DNA from 3 places in the Pontibacillus sp. HN14 genome. Region 3 is predicted to be linked to each of the others. Evidence: riboswitches for the same ligand, from Rfam matches in the RefSeq annotation. Region 3 holds a riboswitch; each other region holds the start of a gene.
The links. Region 3 has a riboswitch for S-adenosylmethionine ahead of LQ226_RS05295 (O-acetylhomoserine aminocarboxypropyltransferase/cysteine synthase family protein). Riboswitches for the same ligand answer to the same signal wherever they lie in the genome.
Positions count from the first base shown of each region.

Region 1: another riboswitch for S-adenosylmethionine. It lies ahead of LQ226_RS05855 (homocysteine S-methyltransferase family protein); the one in region 3 lies ahead of LQ226_RS05295 (O-acetylhomoserine aminocarboxypropyltransferase/cysteine synthase family protein).
Region 2: another riboswitch for S-adenosylmethionine. It lies ahead of metK (methionine adenosyltransferase); the one in region 3 lies ahead of LQ226_RS05295 (O-acetylhomoserine aminocarboxypropyltransferase/cysteine synthase family protein).

Region 1 covers NZ_JAJOLR010000001.1:1,131,140-1,136,268, reverse strand. Annotated here, with positions in the region: gene LQ226_RS05865 (hypothetical protein) at 1-434, shown strand, start outside; gene LQ226_RS05860 (hypothetical protein) at 544-879, shown strand; gene LQ226_RS05855 (homocysteine S-methyltransferase family protein) at 911-1,960, opposite strand; SAM riboswitch class I at 2,052-2,166, opposite strand; gene LQ226_RS05850 (GNAT family N-acetyltransferase) at 2,291-2,833, shown strand; gene LQ226_RS05845 (YczE/YyaS/YitT family protein) at 2,864-3,502, opposite strand; gene LQ226_RS05840 (hypothetical protein) at 3,664-4,080, shown strand; gene nhaC (Na+/H+ antiporter NhaC) at 4,334-5,129, shown strand, end outside.
Region 2 covers NZ_JAJOLR010000005.1:13,420-18,548, reverse strand. Annotated here, with positions in the region: gene pckA (phosphoenolpyruvate carboxykinase (ATP)) at 178-1,767, opposite strand; SAM riboswitch class I at 2,270-2,378, shown strand; gene metK (methionine adenosyltransferase) at 2,686-3,888, shown strand; gene asnB (asparagine synthase (glutamine-hydrolyzing)) at 4,186-5,129, shown strand, end outside.
Region 3 covers NZ_JAJOLR010000001.1:1,026,469-1,031,597, forward strand. Annotated here, with positions in the region: gene LQ226_RS05285 (hypothetical protein) at 1-275, opposite strand, end outside; gene LQ226_RS05290 (HAD family hydrolase) at 452-1,579, opposite strand; SAM riboswitch class I at 1,789-1,898, shown strand; gene LQ226_RS05295 (O-acetylhomoserine aminocarboxypropyltransferase/cysteine synthase family protein) at 2,012-3,694, shown strand; gene LQ226_RS05300 (homoserine dehydrogenase) at 3,737-4,720, shown strand; gene LQ226_RS05305 (class I SAM-dependent methyltransferase) at 4,869-5,129, shown strand, end outside.

The DNA.
Region 1 (5,129 bases), 100 kb from region 3:
GCTATTTAAAAGGGGCTATTTACCTACTGGTAGCGATTGTTCCTTTATCTATAGGAGGCTATTTCCTTGCTGTAAACGCTGAGGATTTGTTTATCTTTTACGAATGGCTCCTTGTTGCTGTAGTATTAACGGCTTTTATTCTATCAGTCAAAACAGTCTGTGAAAATCAAGGAGCGGGAAAATGGCTAGCTGGTTCTGTTGTGGCATTTATTCTACAGTTTACCGTTCTTAGTCTCTTCTTAGGGCCTTTTACGTATTACTCAATGATTTTCGTATACTATGGAGTGGCTTTTCTTGCTTTTATAGTCTACGTGAAAGCTTTAAAGAAGAACAGGGTGCATCGTGCTATTCCTATTATCCTTTTGGTTTTCACAAGTGTATTCACTGTTTATATGTTTCTTTTGAATAGTTTATGGGGAGTCAATTGGTCGTAATTAGAAAGAGAAGGGGAGGATCTTTATTCGCAATTCGCAGCGGTTTGGTTACTACTTTGTTTGGATGCTCGTTATTGGATTGGTCATCTATTTGGGGAAGAGCTATGAAATGGAATTACAGCAACAATTTAAAGTAACGTATAAATATCCGATGGCTCTTGTGTTTTTTACTCCTTTGTTTCCGGTCGCAATAGGCATACTCTTACGTCTACCTAAATTCATCCTCGAAATCATGTCACGGAAGCCCTGGACGCTTGATTGGGTTCGATTGTTGGCGATTGGCATCCCGACGCTTGCTGTCCTCGTTATGTGGACGCTTGCTTTAGCCGGTTATCAGTGGGGTCCGGTCCAACCGTTTATAGTAGTTTCCCAACCCACCCTAACAACGATTGCAGGGATTGCTTTAGGATATATCTTATTAGATTGTATAAAAGAAAGCGCCTAATGATTGTACACCGGGCGCTTTCTCTTTCCGATTAAGCCTTAACTCGGTAAGACTGATTATGCTTCTTAAGTGAATCATCTGTACCAAATAAGAAGTGTTTCTCCATGTTCGGCGAATATTTAGAGTTAATAGCTTCACGGCCAACGGTTTCCGCAACTTCACGTAGCATACTAGGTGATGCTCCGCAACATAAACCAAAATAATTCACCCCTGTGTCCAGTGCGTCTTTAGCCCAACTGGCTATCTCGTAGCGGTTACAGTAAAGTGGGTCAAGGGAGGTTGGGAATGTTGTTTCAGTTGGGAGATGACACGCGCAACCTCCGTCTGGAAGGTTAAAGAATGTTGGATGCTCTTCAGTTGTTCGGTAAGGTACAGGTAACGCTGCAACATAACCCTTGCAAGCTTCGCGGATCTTCTCAACATAAGGCTGCATTGTAGCGGGGCCCCGGAAACAGTTCATTCCCACTACTAAGGCACCTTGTTCTTCGAGGAGTCGGCAGGCTTCTTCGACTTCATAACCGTCACGCATTTGATTTTCACCCATAACGCCAAGTGTAATAACAGCAGGTAGGTCTTGCTTTTTTATTTCCTCAAGTGCAATTTGGGCCTCTTCGAAGTAATAGAATGTCTCCCCGTTTACAAAGTCGACTCCTTCTTCCTTACACCACGTGATCATTTCAGCAAACATAGTACGGACGGCTTCTTTAGATGACTCATCCTCAGGGTCGAAGAGGTTTGTGTTGGAAATGTTTCCGGCCACTAAGGCTTCTTCAACTGTATTTTCCTGCGCCACTTCTTTCGCCAGGCGAATAGCTTGACGATTAAGGGGCTCAAGCAGTTCTTCTTTTCCGATAATACGCATTTTCTCTCGGTGAGCATTATAAGTGAATGCTAAGACCACATCAGAGCCAGCATTCATATAGTCACGATAGGTTTGTTTTAAGGCTTGAGGATTATCAAGAGCTACTTCAGGTACGAAAGAGCCCGCTTGTAAGTACCCTCTTCGTTCCAATTCGAATAAGTACCCCTCGCCGCAAACGACCGGTCCATCCTGTAAGCGTTGTTCAAGTGTTCGTTTCATCTTTATTCATCCTTTCAAAAGTAAGTATACGGAAGAGAGTATAAGAAAACCCTCTTCCTGAATAAGAAGAGGGTGGATGTAACAAGGCCTCCTCTTATCTGCCAGATCATCATCTGATCTGTAGGAAGTAGCACCTTTTTCAAGATGTTTCTTGAAAGGTTGCCGGGCGTCACAGGGCCTAGTCCCTCCGCCACTCTGGATAAGAGTTCGTTATTTAATTAATAAAGCTTGATATGGATTATAACGGGTGAGAAATTTTCCGTCAATCCTTTTTCTGAAAAATGTTAAGATTCTATTTTTATTGTATACTAAACAAGGGAGGGATTCGAATTGGCAAGGAGTATAGAGGTAAGGAATGTAAGCGCTAACGATATTAATGAAAAATTCTTAATAGATTTTGACCGCTATCAGGAAACGGAAGATGTCTGGTATATAAATGGTCAAACGAAAGTGGATACAAGGTCTGATTATTTTATAGATAATTGGAGTGAAGAACAAAAACAAGATATTTCATTGTATTTAAGAGAATGCTCAAAAAATGGCGGTGGTGTCGTTTGTGCAATGGATGGAAAAAAGGTAATCGGGTTTGCGAATGTAGAAAAGAGATTCTTCGGTTCAAAAAATCAATATATCCCGTTACCGTTTATTCACGTTTCAAATGCATACAGAGGGGAAGGCATAGGGAGACAACTGTTTCTTAAATGTTGCCAAATCGCTAAAGATTTAGGTGCGGAGAAACTCTATATAGGCGCTCACCCTGCAGTGGAAACTCAACAATTCTATCAATCTGTAGGATGTGTCATAGCAGAAGAGGTAAATCAAGAGATCTACGAGAAAGAACCCTTGGATCTTCAACTTGAAAAGAAACTATAAAAGCGCCTGCTTACTCGCAGACGCTTTTTATTATAGGACGAATTCATAGCGTTTCTTAAAGTTCGGATGCATCAAGTAATAATATGGGTAAGCTCTGGTATAAGTGAGCTGAATGATCGGTCCAGCAAATAATACCCCGGCTGCAGTGCCAAGTCCCACAGGGCCGCCCATAAGTAGGGCCGAAGTTGACGTAGTAAGAGCCACAAGGGTTTGACTAAGGCGTAAGCTTATTGTAAATCTGCTTGCGATCGCAAGGAAGAGCTGATCGACAGGAGCTCTTGGCAAGGCAGGCAGAATGTAAAGACCAACCCCTGCTGCACTGAGTGAAATTCCGAGTATCATGGCACCAGCTTGTAAAAGGAATGGTGCATGAAGCAATGTGAAGTTATGAAAAACAATTTCTAACCAGAAATCTAGAATAAAACTTTCTAAAAAGAGGGGGATCAGGGCACGTGGTTCAGGTTTTTGCTTCATAAGCCATCCGTTTGCGAATATAAACAGAAACTGAAACAAGGCATACCAGAGGCCTACTGTAAATCCAAGTTGATCGGATAGTCCGACGAACAAAGCTGTCCAAAATCCTGCGCCAAGAGTTGCTTTAATGAGTAATGCAACACCAAAAAAGTTCACGAACATTCCTAATAAATATATACTTACGCGATAGACCATTGTTGACCCTCGTCTTTCCTTTAGTATCAAGGCATTATTAACCCGCGGAATATTCTAGTATGTATAAGAAAGATAGGTCAATATAAAAAGTAAAGTAGAGTTGTGGATTTTGATCGAATTTTCTGATAAAATAACAAAAAGGCGAATTTGGGGGAATAATCATGTTTCCGTATGGTTCAAGTAGAGCGTGGAAACGTAAGGGAAATAACGAATTGTATTATGCTGCTTTAGGTGTTATAAGCGCGGTTTTATTGATTCAGTTCCAATCCGCTCTTTCAGCTGGTGATAAACTGTTGTTAGTCACTACATTGACTCTAGGTATTTTAAAAACTATTTATTACTCCTTTTTAAAAAAGAAGGCTTACATTCAATTTTATAAAGACAGATTGGAAATAGCCCAATTTCCTTTATTTCAGAGTAAGCAATTGAAGTATAATCAAATTCACCATCTGGTAAGGGGAAACGATGACACGCTTACATTAAATATGGTAGATGGATCAGAATTTATAATCGATCGTAATCAAGTAACAGAGGAAACATTCCGTAAGTTAAAAGATATTCTGGTTGAATCAAATTAAGCTCAAAACAAGGAACTGTAGCGAATAGAAGAAAAGGGAAGGGGTCGATGGGATACCATGGGCTCTTTTTTAGGTTTAAACTAATCTTTATGAAAGCGGTTCCTTTGGGTCTAAATAGCGATGTGTGGGGTCACAGCTGGTTCCATTTCCTTATTTTAAAATTGGGTAGTTTAATACGAAGGGAAAAGAGGGAAAGTTCAGAAATTGTAATAGAAAGAAGGGAGTTGGTGGTTTGGAGAGTCCAAAGAAAGAGATGCCGATAGGAGTAGCGGTTTTACCGTTATTGATTATGATTGTAGGAATGGGGTTCACAATCATAAAATATGAAGGCGCACCTCATGTACCTTTATTGCTTGGAGCTTTCTCAGCCTCAGTTATTGCTTTGCTCTACGGGTATTCGTGGGAAGCGATTGAAGAAAGTTATTATAAAGGAATACATAAATCTTTGCCTGCTATCGTGATCCTGTTATTAGTCGGTCTTATTATTGGTTCATGGATTGGAGGCGGCATTGTTGGAAGTTTAATTTATTACGGACTTAAATTAATTTCACCTGGATTTTTCCTTGTTTCCATTATGCTTCTTTGTACGGTTGTTGCTTTATCGATCGGGAGTTCCTGGTCAACGATGGCAACTGTGGGGGTTGCTGGTATGGGAATAGGAATTAGTATGGGCATTCCTGAGCCTATGATAGCAGGTGCGATTATTTCCGGAGCCTATATGGGGGATAAGATGTCTCCTTTATCGGATACGACGAATTTGGCTTCAGGTATTGCGGATGTCAATTTATTCGAACATATTAAGCACATGTTATATACGACGATTCCGGCTTATCTAATTGCCTTTTGCATCTTCTTCTTTATGGGGAGACAATTTTCAGGAAGCGGCTTTGAAGGAGGGAGGATTAAGGGCATTATGACGAGTCTTGAGGATCACTTCCTCATTTCTCCTTGGTTGCTTCTCGTGCCTCTTGCGGTAATTGTGCTTGTATTATTTAAAGTGCCGGCTTTACCCGCTTTAAGCATTGGAGTTATCCTCGGATTTCTCTGTC
Region 2 (5,129 bases), on a different contig from region 3:
TCAACATAACGGCCCCATCTAAACTTAAATGTCCCAGCATCGAGTTTTAAGTAACCCTATCCTATTCTGGAATAAGCTTATACACAGCACTAAATTTTAACAGAGCCAAACAATAAAAACGGCTATCCTTTAGAGGATAGCCGTTTATTTATATATTTGGAGATGTGGGAGCGAAATTTACGTTCTGAACGTTGGGCCTGATTTGCGGATTTCTTCGCTGACCCCGTCAAATTTCTTGAAGTTCTCATGGAACTTGGTAGCAAGTTCATGAGCTTTCTCTTCATATTCGTTTTCATCTTTCCAAGTGCGCTTTGGAATTAATACATCATCTGGAACTCCAGGACAATGAACAGGGATCTCTAGTCCGAAGATTGGATCGACAACTGTTTCAGTAGAATTGAGTTCTCCTTCTAGAGCTGCATGAATCATAGCGCGGGTGTGGCCAAGCTTCATGCGATGACCTTCCCCATATGCGCCGCCAGTCCATCCTGTATTTACAAGGAATACGTTTGAGTTGAACTGATCAATCTTCTCTCCAAGCATTTCCGCATAGGTTGATGCATGCCTAGGTAGGAATGGAGAGCCGAAACACGTGGAGAATGTTGCTTCTGGACTTGTCACTCCTCGTTCTGTTCCTGCTAGTTTGCTCGTATATCCACTTAAGAAATGGTACATCGCTTGTTCCTTAGTCAGCTTGCTAATCGGTGGTAAGACGCCGAAAGCATCCGCTGTAAGAAAGATAATGGTATTTGGATGACCAGCGATACTTGGCTCAACGATATTATGGATGTTCTGGATTGGGTAAGCGACTCTTGTATTCTCTGTTAAAGTTGTATCATCGTAGTCAGGTTCTCTGGTACCTGGGTGCAAGATGACATTCTCAAGAACAGACCCGAACCGAATAGCTTTATAGATTTGAGGCTCGTTTTCTTCAGATAGATTAATGCATTTTGCATAACATCCACCTTCGATATTGAATACGCCACGATTTGACCATCCATGCTCGTCATCACCAATTAAACGACGCTCTGGATCGGCGGATAAGGTCGTTTTCCCAGTACCGGAAAGTCCGAAGAATAACGCTACATCTCCCTCTTTTCCAACGTTAGCAGAACAGTGCATTGGGAGTACATCTTGTTCAGGTAGAAGGTAGTTCATAACGGAGAAGATCGACTTTTTAATTTCTCCAGCATATTCTGTACCACCGATTAGGACGACGCGGTGTTTGAATGAGACCATTATGAAGGCTTCTGAATTCGTGCCATCTTGGGCTGGATCTGCTTTAAAGGAAGGGGCAGATATTACAGTGAATTCGCTTACATGTTCGGCGAGTTCATCTTCTGTTGGACGAATAAATAGTTGGTGAGCAAAAAGATTATGCCATGCACGTTCGTTGATAATTTGGATTGGTAAACGGTAGCGTTCGTCTGCTCCAGCAAAACCATTAAATACAAATACCTCTTCTTTTTCCTTTAAGAAATCAACTACTTTATGGTAAAGGTTTTCAAAAATCTCCTCTGAAATTGGTTGGTTTACACTTCCCCAGTCTACAGTGTCTTTTGAAACTTCGTCTTTCACGGTAAACTTATCTTGAGGCGAACGGCCAGTATAACGTCCTGTTTCGGCTCTGATCGCTCCTGTTGCTGTTAATGTACCTTCGTTCCGCTGAAGAACTTTTTCAACGAGTTCTCCCACACATAAATTGGTTAATACGTTAGGTTGTGTAATTAATTCTTTGATTATGGACGCTTGATTCACCGTATTCATGCTCAAGAACCTGCCTTTATTTTAAATTTTGAACTTTGGATCTTTGCCAAAGCCATTTTAAATTACGTAAATGCCTATGCATTCTATTATCCAATCCGGGGTTTTAAATAGCGGATCAGATGCAATTTGTAATTAGTATAACACATTCATTTTATTAGTCCATACTATTTTATAATGAAATTACGGCGAATTTGTGACTATAAATGTAAAATAAATTAAAAAGATAGGAGATGGTAGCAAGGATGTGAGCTAGAAAATGATCGGTGCTATATAAAGGTTATTAGAGAACAGAACAAATAGCTACCGATTTGATTCCTTAATTTACTTCGATGTTCGAGTAGCTTTTTCCTTTTTAAGAGTTATCTTTATGAAAAAGCTTATAGAACGGGTTACAAAATGAACAGAAATAATGGTACATGTAGCGTCAAAGAGCATTGATAACGCTCTCTACTTAGTTGACAGAAGGGGGCGAAAACGTTATGATAAGTCGCGAACGGAAACTATCTTATCCAGAGAAGGTGGAGGGACAGGCCCTATGAAACCCAGCAACCGTCATTTATACATGAAAAGGTGCTAACCTGATGCAGGGAGAGATCCTTGAACGATAAGAGCGAATGGACCCTTTCCCTTTGCTCGTTATGGGAAGGGATTTTTTATACTTTCAAAAGTTTCTAAAGCTTTAAAGGTATAATGGTAAATCATCGGCATTTGCTATATTTAGCGGATTTCGAGGTTTTCTCATGTAGATTTTTCATTCGTTTATAATATATGAATAAATACCGGTATGTTGGTTTGAAGTGATGCTATTTCCTGTAATTAAGGAGTGCACAACCTGCTGGTTTATTTTACTGAGATAGATAGCTGGGTGATGAGTTCCGTCTCAAAGATAAGAGTATTTTAAAGGAGGAGTTTGAGGGAATGGCTGCAAATCGCCGCTTGTTTACATCAGAATCAGTTACAGGAGGGCATCCGGATAAAATCTGTGACCAAATTTCTGATGCTATACTAGATGAAATCTTAAAAAATGATCCTAACGCTCGCGTAGCATGTGAAACAACTGTTACAACAGGGTTAGTTCTTGTATCAGGGGAAATCTCAACAAATACGTACGTGGATATTCAATCAATTGTCCGTAATACGATTAAGGATATTGGCTACACGCGTGCGAAATATGGTTTCGATGCAGAAACGTGTGCTGTATTAACAGCAATTGATGAACAATCACCTGATATTGCTGCAGGAGTAAATGAAGCGCTTGAAGCACGAGAAGGTCAAATGACTGATCGTGAAATTGAGAATATTGGTGCGGGAGACCAGGGGTTAATGTTTGGTTATGCAAATAACGAAACTCCTGAACTAATGCCACTTCCAATCTCTTTAGCTCATAAACTGGCGAAACGTTTGTCTGACGTGCGCAATGATGAAACCGTTCCTTACCTTCGTCCTGATGGTAAAACTCAGGTTACCGTAGAGTATGACGAACATGATCAACCTGTTCGTATTGACACGATTGTCATCTCCACTCAGCATCACCCAGAAATAACACTAGAACAAATTCAAAAGGATTTAAAAGAACATGTCATTGCTCCGATTGTTCCGACAGAACTACTTGATGAGCAAACTAAATATTTCATTAATCCGACTGGTCGCTTTGTAATCGGCGGACCTCAAGGGGATGCTGGTTTAACAGGCCGTAAGATTATCGTGGATACCTACGGCGGATATGCCCGTCACGGTGGTGGAGCATTTAGTGGTAAAGATGCAACGAAAGTTGACCGTTCAGCAGCTTATGCTGCCAGATATGTAGCGAAGAATATAGTCGCTGCAGGATTAGCAGATTCTTGTGAAGTTCAGTTAGCTTACGCAATTGGCGTGGCTCAACCTGTTTCCATTTCTATTAACACATTTGGTACAGGGAAAGTTTCAGAAGAGACGTTAGTTGAAGCGGTTCGTGAGAAATTCGATCTTCGTCCAGCTGGCATCATTAAAATGTTAGACCTACGCCGTCCAATTTATCGTGATACAGCAGCTTATGGTCACTTCGGTCGTACAGACGTTGAGTTCCCATGGGAGCAAACGGATAAAGCAGAGGACCTAAAACAATTATTGACTTCTAAATAACGTAAGAGCATGGAATTGCCTGGCAGTTCCATGCTTTTTTTGTTCTGAACGATAATCTCATGTCCTTTGTCCGGTGAAAACATGATAAAATGTGAGAGTCTGTCGGAATCATGGTATAATTTTAACTTAAGCGTTACCGACGATAAATTTACGGGTAAAACGAATAATTGTGAAGCATGCATGTAGTTTTGTATGGAAACCAGCTCGGTGAGAAGGATATCGAGTGGTCTCTGACAATTACAACCATTTTGTGATAAACTGAAACATCAAAGTGTGAATGAAAGTGAGGATCTTCGTATGTGCGGTTTTATTGGTGTCATTCGAGACGTTCCATCTCCAGTAGATGAAGAACAAAAACAGTCTTTTAAGCGAAGAAACGACATTATTACTCATCGTGGCCCAGATGATGAAGGGTATTATCATGATGATTACATATCTTTTGGTTTTCGTCGTTTAAGTATTATTGATATAGAAAGCGGTCATCAACCACTAAGTTATGATGACGAAAAGATTTGGATGGTGTTTAACGGGGAGATCTATAACTATGTAGAGCTTCGTGAAGACCTTCAAAAGCAAGGGTATACATTTGAAACAGAATCGGATACAGAGGTAATAGCGGCCTTATTTAAAGCTAAACAAGAAGAAGCTTTTTCGTACCTTCGTGGTATGTTCGCTATTTTAATATGGGATAAGGAAGAGCAAACCTTTTACGGTGCACGTGACCCATTTGGCATTAAACCATTGTTCTATAGTGAACAAAGTGATGGCACTTATTTCGCTTCTGAGAAGAAAAGCATCACCCTCCTTCAGGAGAATGAGCTCGTTAACACAGAAGCATTGCAACATTATTTAAGTTATCAGTATGTTCCGGAACCTCTTACACTGACAGATGGAATATCTAAAGTAGAGCCTGGTCATTATTTCGTGAAAAAGCCAGGGAAAACGATCAAGTTCCACCGTTATTGGCATGCTACTTTTACTCAGGTGGCAGGAAGCGAGAGTGAATGGATTAAACGTATTCAGGACGTGATGTACGATTCAGTCAACAAGCATATGCGAAGTGATGTGCCTGTTGGATCGTTCTTATCCGGAGGAATCGATTCTTCAATTATTGTTGCTATGGCGCGCGAGTTCAACCCGAACTTAAAAACGTTCTCCGTTGGGTTTGAGCGTGAAGGCTTTTCTGAAGTGGATGTGGCCAAAGAAACAGCTGAGAAACTTGGTGTAGAGAATCATTCTTA
Region 3 (5,129 bases):
CATAGGATGATGAAAGCTACGAGACTTAGACTACTTAATATACATATGGTGCGTATCGCATAATATAAACTAACTGCAGGCTTGTCTAATTCTATGAGTTGTGAAGTGAAAAGACTCATCAACCCCGATAGCCCTCCAAGTATTAGGGCCACACATAATAGAGTGACAGAAGGCCACCACCAGCGTTCACGGACAAACAATTCCCTCATTCCAAATGCTCCACTCACCATGACAATAATAAAGCTTGCCAATGCCCAAAAGAAAAGTTCTACCATCAAATCCCCTCCTCTACTATCCTATGGTCAACATCCACTCCCTATAACTAAAATCGGCCATGCCCCTAGTTGATCTATAAACTAAAAAAGACACCCTTTACTAAGTTAAATAAGTAAAGGGTGTCTGGCACGCGTTCATTCTCTACCGGGCTAAAGAGTTGATCTCTAGACCAATCTTAAAGGACTTTGTGAAGGTCTTTAATGTTATCTATAATGGTGTGTTGATCATTTTGCTCAAACTCTTTTCTTGCTTTTTGACCTGATAATCCTGTCAGAACAGCGACGAAATGACAACCAAGACTTTGGGCTGCAAGACCGTCTGCGAGGGAATCTCCTACAATAATCACTGAATCTTTCTCTTCTTCAGTAAATGAATAGTCAAGCGCCTCTTCTATACTCGACCGTCCTAACCAGGCAAACATATAGGTGAATGGATTCGGCTTCGCGAGTGGAGCTTTGTCACCGTATTTCTTTTCCGCTTCCAGGACGTCAGAAGCAGTAGCCATGCGATTCCGGTCAAAGTAAGAGAGAATGCCTAAGTTTTCAAGTGGTTCTACCGTTTCTAGTGCTGGACGACCTGTACCAATTCCGAGCGTATACCCATCATCTTTTAATTTCGTAAACAGGTTATCCAATTCCTCCATAGTCGCAAGAGGCGTTTCAATATGGACAAATCCACCTTTCCCTTGTTGATACGGTGGCCTTCCGATTGATTTCTCTGTTAGGTCCTCACCCACATACCATTCCTGGAAGGTTTCTCTTCCTAACTCCCAAAGAGCACTGTTTCTTGTGAAAGCCATCGTCTCAATACCTGTCATTTCATATGCGATTTGGTTTAAATGGGTAAGCAACTCACCTCGCATCGCTTCAACATCTTTCATAACTGGGACAAATGTTTTATAATCTGGTTCTATACCAGCCTTATACAACTCTCCCCCAATTTCTTGAAGTGCTTGCCGGTCAAGCGTCATATCTTGGAACACTTTCTCAACGTACTTCGGTTTCACTTCATTTAGCTGAGCTAACAAACGAATCAGTTGAAAGGAAAATGTTAAATAGACCATGTCCCAGTTTGCATTGATTCCTTTTGATTTAATTAAGTACAATACCTCATCTTCCTGGAAAACTTCTGCGCGCAAATCGCCTACTTCACTTTCGGTTACGTCTGTATGAAAACGGTCTGATTGAAGACCCAAATAATTCTCACTATGTATAAGTTCCCACACGGTTAATGCCGAAGCATCAAAATATCGATGTTCACTTAACAAAACCCCATCTACATCAAATAAAATCGTTTTTCCCAATTGGCTCACCTACTCTATTTAGAATTATGTCCTATTGTAGCAAGGGAAAGCATAAAAGAACAGACTAAGCTATTGTTCCCTTTAGGGCAGACTCATGTTCAGGAAAGGATAAAAACAGAAGAAATCAAATGTTCCGAATTTTTATTGACCTTTATTTAGATTTGTTCTATAATCCATATCAAGCTCATAGCTTAAAAAACAAAGCGAATATCTTATCTAGAGTGGCGGAGGGACTAGGCCCTGCGAAGCCCGGCAACCTTCAAGCATATTGCTTGAGTGGTGCTACATCCTACAGGTCTGTGGATCTGGAAGATAAGATGAGGAATGTACATACACCCTCTTCTTATGAAGAGGGTTTTTATATGCCCTCTTCTTCCCCTCACCTGTATGGCAATTTTTCCTAGACTTTTACTTAAACAAGGAGGAATTGTTATGACTCAAAAATCTCATCTATTTGAAAACGAAACAGTAAGTTTACACGGTGGCCAGCATCCTGATAAAGCGACAGGTTCACGTGCGGTTCCCATTTACCAAACCACCTCTTATGTCTTTAACGACACAGAACATGCCAAAAATCTATTTTCCCTTGCAGAACCCGGAAACATCTACACTCGTCTTGGCAATCCAACAGTAGATGTATTTGAACAAAGGGTTGCACTTCTAGAGGACGGCGTAGCAGCCGTTGCTACTTCATCTGGTATGTCTGCGATCACCCTTGCTATCTTAAACATCGCAAGCGCTGGTGATGAAATCGTTGCCTCCACGAACCTATACGGTGGTACTTACAATTTATTTGCCGTCACTCTCCCGAAATACGGAATCAATGTCACCTTTGTTGACAGTACAGACCCAGAGCAATTTCGAGATGCGATTACTTCAAAAACAAAAGCCATCTTTGCAGAAGTGATTGGAAACCCAAGTTTACATGTACTAGATATCGAATCAGTGGCCGACATCGCTCACGACTATCACATCCCCCTTATCGTGGATAGTACCTTTGCAACACCGATCCTTTGTAAGCCTTTATCTTTTGGAGCAGACATTGTCGTTCACTCTGCGACGAAATGGATTGGAGGTCATGGAACATCCATTGGAGGAGTAGTTGTAGATGGAGGACGTTTCGACTGGAATCATGAATTGTTCCCCGGCTTTACTGAACCGGATGAAAGTTATCATGGACTTAGATATGGGTCAGATGTTGGTCCAGCAGGCTTCGCGGTAAAATTAAGGGTTCAATTATTACGAGATATCGGAGCATGCTTAAGTCCACACAATGCCTTTCATCTATTACAAGGACTAGAAACCTTACATTTACGGATAGAGCGTCATGTTCAAAATGCAAAAGAAATTGCTCTTTACCTTGAGAATCATCCTGGTGTGAGTTGGGTTTCTTACCCTGGCCTTCCATCACACCCATCCCATTCACTTGCTCAGAAGTACTTAAATCAGGGCGCAGGCTCGATGGTTGTATTCGGGATAAAAGGAGGACTTGAAGAAGGAAAACGCGCTATTGATCACATCAAGTTGTGGTCCCATGTAGCCAATGTAGGAGATGCAAAATCACTTATCATTCATCCTGCTTCAACTACACATCAGCAATTGAATAACGAGAATTTAGTGAAAACCGGTGTTACAGAAGATTTAATACGCCTATCAGTTGGAATTGAATCAACGAAGGATCTAATTGAAGATTTAGAACAAGCGATTTATAAAGCAACAGGAGTCTCAAGCCAGGACCCTCAAGCATCCGGGGCCTCTTCCTACTTACAATCAAGTTTATACCGTGATGAAACAGCCGTCCGACCTAAAAAAATCGTCTTTTTAGGGAATCCGAATTCAAAAGATGAATCTTCGAAGCTATCACGTCTTGGGTTTAAACTAACTGATGGGCCAGGTACTGAAGCTGATATTGTCTATGTAACCGAGAAACAAGAAGGTCAGGTTCAAATTAGTCCCATTACAAAGCTTGTAGCTTATCGCAAAGGGACATTAACGGAAGAGCAGCTCACTTACCTAAGAGAACAAAACCTTACGTTACTAAGCACTGAAAATTTATACAGAGATGCCATCGGTGTTCGTATACCTAATTATATAGAAGAGCCTGTTAAAGCCTAAGATCCTCCCAGATCAAACAAAGCATAGTAAAGGAGGTACATCATGACAATTCGAGTTGGATTGCTCGGCTACGGAACAGTTGGAAAGGGATTTGCCGAAACCATTCAATCGCATCAGGAAAGGCTGCAGAATCTTTTAGAAGGAGAACCTGTTGAAATTGCTAGTATTCTTGTTAAAAATCCAACTAAAAAACGGGAGTTTCCTCACTCTAGTTTAGTTACAACAGATTTCAACGAGCTTTTTCTTCAAGATATTGATGTTGTGATCGATGCGATCGTTGGAGAAGAGCCCGCGTTTAGTTACTGTAAGAAAGCAATAGAGAGTGGTAAACATGTAATAACGGCAAATAAACAAATGTTTGCTAAACATGGAAAGACTTTAAAGAAGTTAGCAGAAAAATGCGATGTTTCCTTAGGATATGAATCTACCACAGTTGCAGGGACGCCAATTATTCGTACACTCTCCCAACTGCTCCAGGTCAATCGTGTAGAACGGTTTGAAGGGATTCTAAATGGGACGTCAAATTTCATCTTAACGAGGATGAAAGAAAACAAGGTATCCTTTGACCAGGCTCTGCAAGAAGCAAAGGACAAAGGGTACGCAGAGGCCGATCCATCAAACGACATAAATGGGCGCGATGCTTTTTATAAACTTATGATTGTCAGTGAGCTCATTTATGGCAAACAGCCAAACTGGAATGAGGTATTTGTAGAAGGGATCGATGTTATCCGCTCTGATCATATAGAAGAAGCCTCATTCATGGGTAAGAAAATAAAGCATATTGCGACCATTGAATGGAAAGACGGTGATGTTCGTGCTTCCATTCAGCCTATCGCCCTTACCCATCATCATCCCCTTTATGCCATTGACCATGAGCAAAATGGCGTGGTCATTCATACCGACTTGGCTGGACCGCTCACATTGGCAGGCCCTGGTGCTGGAGCCTCCACAACTGCAAGCGGAATGCTCGAGGACCTTGTGCATATCTTCCAGAAAACGAACCGAAAAACGCATCAGCTTCTATAAATCTATATATCTAAGAAAGATACTCAAAAAAGGCTTAGAGCAGGAATGCTTTAAGCCTTTATTTATGCCTATTAAAATGACTGAACAACCTATATAGATTTACTCCCCTTTTTACTATGCTACAATTTAAGTGGAAGCTATAAAGAGTATGGCAAAAGAACTTATAGTAGGAGTGAGCACAGTGAACCCATCCGCTGAAGATTTTTACAATCAACTAGCAGAACATTACCATATGATTTTTAAGGATTGGGATGAAGCCATTCAATACCAGGGAGAAACCTTAAGCAAACTTCTTACATCACTGATTATCAAAGATCGTAAAGATACATCCTTATTAGATTGTTCGTGTGGGATCGGTACTCAGTCGATTGGTCTTGCCCTCTCCGGTTATAATGTTACCGCAACGGAC